DNA from 3 places in the Streptomyces sp. NPDC020958 genome. Region 1 is predicted to be linked to each of the others. Evidence: riboswitches for the same ligand, from Rfam matches in the RefSeq annotation. Region 1 holds a riboswitch; each other region holds the start of a gene.
The links. Region 1 has a riboswitch for cyclic di-AMP ahead of ACZ3KP_RS10835 (M23 family metallopeptidase). Riboswitches for the same ligand answer to the same signal wherever they lie in the genome.
Positions count from the first base shown of each region.

Region 1 (2,254 bases):
AATCCCCGTGAAACGCCGCCGAGTGACGCCGGTTCCGTGACTCTATTGCAATGCGCGGGAATTTCCGACGGAGGGCCGGAATCCATGAGTATTTTTTGGACAGCGGGGGCGCGAAAACGGCGAAAGCCCCGGCCGGCCGCCGGGGCTTCGCAGGATGTCGCCGGAAAAGGCTGACGTCAGACGTTCACTCCGTGTTTGCGGAGGTAGGCGACCGGGTCGACGTCGGAGCCGTACTCCGGGGTCGTGCGGGCCTCGAAGTGGAGGTGGGGACCGGTGGTGTTGCCGGTGGACCCGGACAGGCCGATCTGCTGGCCCGGGGTCACCTGCTGCCCCACCGAGACGCCGATGGACGACAGGTGGCCGTACTGGGTGTACATGCCGTCGGCCATCTTGATGACGACCTGGTTGCCGTACGCCCCGCCCCAGCCGGTGGAGACGACCGTGCCGGTGCCGACCGCGTGCACGACGGTGCCGGCGGCGGCGTGGAAGTCGATGCCGGTGTGGGAGCCGGAGGACCACAGGGAGCCGCCGGTCTTGTAGCCGGTGGAGACGTACGAGTCGCTGATCGGCGCGACGAAGGCGTTGAGGCGCTTGCGCTCGGCCTCCCGCGCGGCCCGTGCCTTGGCCTCGCGCTCCTTCTCGGCCCGCGCCGCGGCCCGCTCGCGCGCGGCCTGCTCGGCCGCCTTGCGCTCCGCTTCGGCCTGCTGCGCGGCGGCCTGGGCGTCGACGTGCTCGGCGACCGAGTCGCTGACCGTGATGACCGGGGTGAGACCGGTCTGCTCGACGGAGTTCTCGGCGGCGAGCGCCGGGGCGGCGGAGACGGTGCCGATGACGCCGGTGGTGGTGAGGGCCGCGATGCCGACGGCCTGCGCGGTGGTGCGCGTCACGCGGCCGGGACGGCGGTGCTTCCCGGAGGCGCACATGAACGCCATGTAGAGGCTGGTCCTTTCCTTCCCTCTCGCCTACCGGGTTAGCTGACGGGTTCGGAGCAGGAAGGTCTCCTACGGACCCCCTCGCGACACGCGCGGGCGCCCGATTCACCCCAGGGACTGCGTGGGTCCCCGGCTCCCCTGGCTCGCGCCGTACGGGGACTCGGCGATGGCTGTCCGGTGCCGCGGGCGCGGCTCGGTGCCTGACGGACAGCCCGAAGGAACCTACGGCGGCGTTCTTTCAAGACTCAAACCGATCGCGGCTTTTGTAGCGCATCCCACAGGGCAGACAGGCAACCTCCGCCCCAATTCGGACATACGAGAGCCCTGGTGGCCGACGGCCGCCAGGGCTCCGCACGCGCGCGTGGAGCTACTCCGCCGCGACGACGGTCACTTCGCCGATACCGAGGGCCTCGACGGGCTCCCTGATCTGCGCCGCGTCGCCGACGAGGACGGTCACCAGGCGGTCCACCGGGAAGGCGTTCACGACCGCCGCGGTGGCCTCCACGGTGCCGGTGGCGGCCAGTTGCCGGTAGAGCGTGGCCTGGAAGTCGTCGGGCAGGTGCTGCTCGACCTGGTCGGCGAGGGTGCCGGCGACGGCCGCCGCCGTCTCGTACTTGAGCGGCGCCACACCGACGAGGTTCTGCACGGCGACGTCGCGCTCGGCGTCGGTGAGGCCCTCGGCGGCGAGGGTGCGCAGCACCTTCCACAGGTCGTCGAGGGCGGGGCCGGTGTTCGGGGTGTCCACGGAGCCGCTGATGGCCAGCATGGCGGCACCGGTGCCGTCGGGGGCGGAGCGCAGCACCTGCCCGAAGGAGCGGACGCCGTACGTGTAGCCCTTCTCCTCGCGCAGCACGCGGTCCAGACGGGAGGTCAGGGTGCCGCCCAGGCAGTAGGTGCCGAGCACCTGGGCGGGCCAGACCCGGTCGTGCCGGTCGGGGCCGACGCGGCCGATGAGCAGCTGCGTCTGGACGGCGCCGGGGCGGTCCACGATGACCACCCGCCCGGTGTCGTCGGCGGTCACCGGCGGCACCGGCCGGGGCTCTGCGGTGGAGCCGGTCCAGGCGCCCAGGGTGTCGCCGAGCAGCGCGTCCAGGTCGATGCCGGTCAGGTCGCCGACGACGACCGCGGTGGCGGTGGCGGGGCGCACGTGACGGTCGTAGAACGCCCGTACGGCGGCGGCGTCGATCTTCTCGACGGTGTCCTCGGTGCCCTGGCGCGGGCGGGACATCCGCGCGGTCGCCGGGAACAGCTCCTTGTAGAGCTGCTTGGCGGCCCGGCGGCTGGGGTTGGCCAGCTCGTGCGGGATCTCGTCGAGGCGGTTG
Region 1 is NZ_JBVHFU010000003.1:120,234-122,487, reverse strand. Features, by position in the region: gene ACZ3KP_RS10835 (M23 family metallopeptidase) at 177-932, opposite strand; cyclic di-AMP (ydaO/yuaA leader) riboswitch at 945-1,108, opposite strand; gene ACZ3KP_RS10830 (M16 family metallopeptidase) at 1,300-2,254, opposite strand, start outside.

Region 2 (2,254 bases), on a different contig from region 1:
CGGCGAGGGAGACACCGAGGATGGCGTTGGCGCCGAGCGAGCCCTTGTTGTCGGTGGCGTCCAGGTCGAACATCGCCTGGTCGATCAGGCGCTGCTCGGTGGCGTCGTAGCCGACCAGCTCCGGGCCGATCTGCTCGATGACGGCGAGGACGGCCTTCTCGACGCCCTTGCCGAGGTAGCGGTTGGGGTCGCCGTCACGGAGCTCGATGGCCTCGAAGGCGCCGGTGGAGGCGCCGGACGGGACGGCGGCACGACCCGTGCTGCCGTCGTCGAGGCCGACCTCGACCTCGACCGTGGGGTTACCTCGGGAGTCCAGGATTTCCCGGGCTACGACGACGTCGATGGACGGCACGAGCATCTCCTTCTTGGGATGTGACGCTGGTTGTGCGGGGCGCACGCGGACCTGGTCGGCCCTTGCTCAGCCTTGCGACTAGAGCCTAACCGGCCCAGGGCCGTCAGCCGGCCGACCGACCGGCCCGTGGACACCCTGACGGTACTCATTGTTCACGCGCGGAACAAAGGGGGGTCCCGATGAAGAACGGGAGAAGAGCGGGTCAAGGAGCGTGACCGCAAAGAGAAACCCCGCTCCGGCGCGTTCGGGGGGAAACGCACCGGAGCGGGGCCCGTGGGGGACGGGGGTGACCCCCCAGGTTCTTACTTCAGGTGCAGCTGCTGGCCCGGGTAGATGACGTCGGCGTCGTCGACGATGTCCTTGTTCAGCTTGAACAGCGCCTGCCAACCACCCTTCACCTTGTGCTTCTCGGCGATCGAGCTGAGGGTGTCGCCCTTGACGACCTTGTACTCGCCGTCGCCCTTCTTGACCTTCTTGCCGGTCGGGGTGGTGACGGTCTTCTTGGCGGCCGGGCGGTCGGCGGAGCGGGAGGCGGCCTGGGTGCCGGTCGTACGGCTGCTCGTGCCGGCGCTGCCGCTGCTCGACGAGCCGGCGGAGCTGGAGCTGGACGAGCTGGAGGTGCCGCCGGTGTAGGCGGCGCCGGACAGGCCCTTGCCGCAGACCGGCCAGGCGCCCTTGCCCTGGGCGGCGAGGACCTTCTCGGCGACCTGGATCTGCTGCGCCTTGGTGGCCTGGTCGGCCTGCGGGGCGTAGGCGGTGCCGCCGTACGCGGCCCAGGTGGAGGCGGAGAACTGCAGACCGCCGTAGTAGCCGTTGCCGGTGTTGATCGACCAGTTGCCGCCGGACTCGCACTGGGCGACGGTGTCCCACTCGGAGGCGGTGGCGGCGGAGGCGCCACCGGCCGCCATCAGCGGGGCGGCGACGGCGGCACCGGTGACACCGGCGACGGCGATGGCGCGGACGGCCTTGGACGGACGACGGTGCTTGCCCTTGCCGGAAAACAGCATGGAAGATCCCCTCACCGACGCCTGCGAGGTGAGCTGTCGGGTTCGGGCCGGTTGAGTTGCCCGGCCGCACGGCCCGCTCTCGCGAGACGCGCGGCTCCACCCCTAGCCGGTTCCGGCGGCCTTTCGGCCGTGAGGCCCCTGAGGGCTCAACTGCCGGACCCGGCGCTTACCTTGGGTCCCCCGCTCCTGCCTACGGCGCTTGACGCGACGACTGTTCCCGGGCGGCCGCTGGCAGGACTCGGCGTTGCGACAGCCGGGGCTCGCGGTGACGAGCGGCCTCGACCGTAAACAGACGATCAGGTGAATTTCAAAGATGATCAGGGCTTCTGAGACTCATCCCACACTTTCACCAAAGCGGACAATAATCTCCAAACGGGGCGTCAACTCCCGCCCCATTTGGCCCGTTCAGCTACCGAGTTTCAGGGTCTGACCGGAGGCGATGTCGTTCGGGTCGGCGCCGATGTCGGCCTTGTTCACCGCGTAGAGCGCGCGCCACCCGCCGTCGAGGCCAAGGGAGTCGGCGATGGAGGCGAGGGTGTCGCCGTCACGGACGGTGTAGGTACCGGCGGCGTCGGCGGAGGCGTGACGGCCGGAGGATGCGACCCCCTGACCTTTTGTCACACTTTCGTCCGCCGAGTCACCGCGATGCTTGCCGCCGCTGCTGACGGCACCCGTGTCGACCAGACTCCAAGAGCCGCCGGTCTGCCACGAGTGGTCCGAGTCGTCACTGGAGTCCGGAATCACCGGATTCTCGTGGGCCTTCGAGGAGGCGGAGGCAGAAGGTGCCGACTTGTCCACCTTGCCCGCACTGTCGGATGTGCCGGAAGTGGGCGCCTTCGAGGTGTCACTCGCGCTGGAACTCGGAGCAGGGGACGCGGATTCGGTCCCGGGGCCC
Region 2 is NZ_JBVHFU010000004.1:110,094-112,347, forward strand. Features, by position in the region: gene eno (phosphopyruvate hydratase) at 1-358, opposite strand, end outside; gene ACZ3KP_RS14375 (transglycosylase family protein) at 655-1,359, opposite strand; cyclic di-AMP (ydaO/yuaA leader) riboswitch at 1,363-1,567, opposite strand; gene ACZ3KP_RS14380 (transglycosylase family protein) at 1,765-2,254, opposite strand, start outside.
Region 2: linked by a shared signal. The riboswitch ahead of ACZ3KP_RS14375 (transglycosylase family protein) and the one ahead of ACZ3KP_RS10835 (M23 family metallopeptidase) in region 1 are both predicted to bind cyclic di-AMP.

Region 3 (2,254 bases), on a different contig from region 1:
GCGGTGGCGTACGGGCTGGCGGACCGGGTCATGCCCACGCACCGGCCCCCGCTCGGCCGGCCGCACGCGGGGTGAGCCGCCGATGCTGCCACCGGAGCTGCCGCCGCTGCCCGCGCTGACCCGCGCGGAGGGTGAGCTGATCGACCGTTACCTGGACGTGGTCGACCTGCTGGGCCGCATCAACCCGGCGCAGAACGAGGACACCTACCGCGGTCTGCGCGCCGCGCAGGCGCTGGTGCGCGCGGCGTCCGAGCTGCGCGACGCGCTGGCCCTGATGCATCGACGGGGCGAGACGGAGCTGCACGGGGACACGCTGGCACGGGCGTTGCGGGTGCTCGACGGCGAGCGCCGGACCGCTCGCGTCGCACTCCCGCCCGACTGCGTACGGTGACCTCCGCAGGAGTCCGGTCCGATGTGTCGACGCCACGCCCGGGCCGGAGTTGAAACGACCCAAAGGGGTTACCGCCGTTCGGCGGAGTGTGGCGTGGTTTTACCTGACCGAAAAAGCCGCTCGACTCGCCTGCGCCAGGGTGGTCGTGGAGGGCTTCGGCGCAGGTCCGGGGCTACGCAGTGGAGTTGACGGATAATCGAACACAGGGTTGTCCACCCGAACGGGTGGGTGGTGAGTAACCCCACAAATCCCCGGTTCCGTTGGGATTTTCGGACACGAGTGCGTGAAGATCCCTGTCTGACGACAAGCCCCCGCCACCACGGCGGGGCGGTCCGGGCGGACGCCGAGTCCTGCCGCCGCCCGGATGACGTCGACAGCAGTGCATCGGCAGGAGTGGAGGACCCAAGCACGACGGGTCGCCGGAACGGTCACGCCATGACCGGACCGAGCAGCCCTTGGGGTGAAGCCGTGGCAACACGGCCGGGCAACTTCGCCAGCCCGAATCCGACAGGTCATCCTTCACAGGCGGCTGACGAAGGGTTGCGCATGACTGCGCTCAATCGGGTTCCGTCGCTCATGGCCCGGGCCGGTACGGCCTCGGCGCTGACGATCGCCGCCGTGGGCGGCTCGATCGTGATCCCTGGTGTCGCCTCCGACGCCTCGGCCGCCACGCTGGCGACGAAGGCACTGCAGGTCGCTGCCTCGAAAAAGGGCTCACCCTACCGGTGGGGCGCCACCGGACCGAACAGGTTCGACTGCTCCGGGCTCACGCTGTACTCGTTCAAGAAGGCGGGCAAGACCCTGCCGCGGACGGCGGCCCAGCAGTACAACAAGACCCGTCACATCTCGGCCGGCAGCCGCAAGGCCGGGGACCTGGTCTTCTTCCACTCGGGTTCCAGCGTGTACCACGTCGGCATCTACGCCGGGAAGGGAAAGATCTGGCACGCCCCGAAGACCGGGGACGTGGTGAAGCTCCAGAAGATCTGGACGAAGAGCGTCTGGTACGGCCGGGTCAGCTGACCCCGCCGCGCACCGGCCGGCGGGAGCTCAGGGCTACGGCTCCTGCTGGCCGGCCGCGGTGACGGGGTGGGCCGGAACCGTCCAGGGCAGTTCGACGAAGACCGTCTTGCCTCCCTCCCGGGTGGGGCGGACCCGGAGTCTGCCGCCGTACTCGGCGGTGAGCCAGCGGATGATGACCATGCCGCGGCCGTTGTCCTGCTGGACCGCGGCGGGAAGTCTCCTGGGGAAGCGCGGATGACTGTCCGTGACGCCGATGCGCAGGTGCTCGTCACGGTCGAGGACGAGGTCCAGCGTGAAGGTGGGCGACTGCCCGAAGGTGTGCTGCACGGCGTTGGTGGCGAGTTCGGAGACGATGAGGCGGATGGTGTCCGCCGTGTCCGTCTCCGGTGGCAGTCCCCACTCCGCGAGGGTGTCCAGCGCATACGCCCGGGCCGCGGCGACCGAGGCGGGTTCGCTCGGCAGGGTGACGGATGCTTCCAGGTGGTCTGCCATGGCGACGTCGTCCCTTTCCTCGGGACCGGAGTCCGACTTCCTCGGGACCGGAGTCCGGCACGGTGGGGATGGTTCGAGTACGGTCCCGGACTGGTACTTCTCCGCCAGACTGCCATTACGGGGCCGGTCACGGGGAGCGATCCACCAAGATGTGCATATATCTGTCGCTCGAAGCGGTGAACTCTGCGACACCGGACCGTATATGGGCGGCCAGATTGAGTAAGGAGTAGCCCATGCAGAACGGTCCCGCGGTACGCCGCCGGAAACTGGGCGCCGAACTGCGCACGCTGCGCACCGGCGCGGGTCTCACGAGCGGCGAGGCCGCCCGCCTGGTGGGCTGGCACCAGTCGA
Region 3 is NZ_JBVHFU010000001.1:172,285-174,538, reverse strand. Features, by position in the region: gene ACZ3KP_RS00805 (ATP-dependent Clp protease proteolytic subunit) at 1-75, shown strand, start outside; gene ACZ3KP_RS00800 (hypothetical protein) at 83-391, shown strand; cyclic di-AMP (ydaO/yuaA leader) riboswitch at 750-934, shown strand; gene ACZ3KP_RS00795 (C40 family peptidase) at 938-1,411, shown strand; gene ACZ3KP_RS00790 (ATP-binding protein) at 1,445-1,903, opposite strand; gene ACZ3KP_RS00785 (helix-turn-helix domain-containing protein) at 2,137-2,254, shown strand, end outside.
Region 3: linked by a shared signal. The riboswitch ahead of ACZ3KP_RS00795 (C40 family peptidase) and the one ahead of ACZ3KP_RS10835 (M23 family metallopeptidase) in region 1 are both predicted to bind cyclic di-AMP.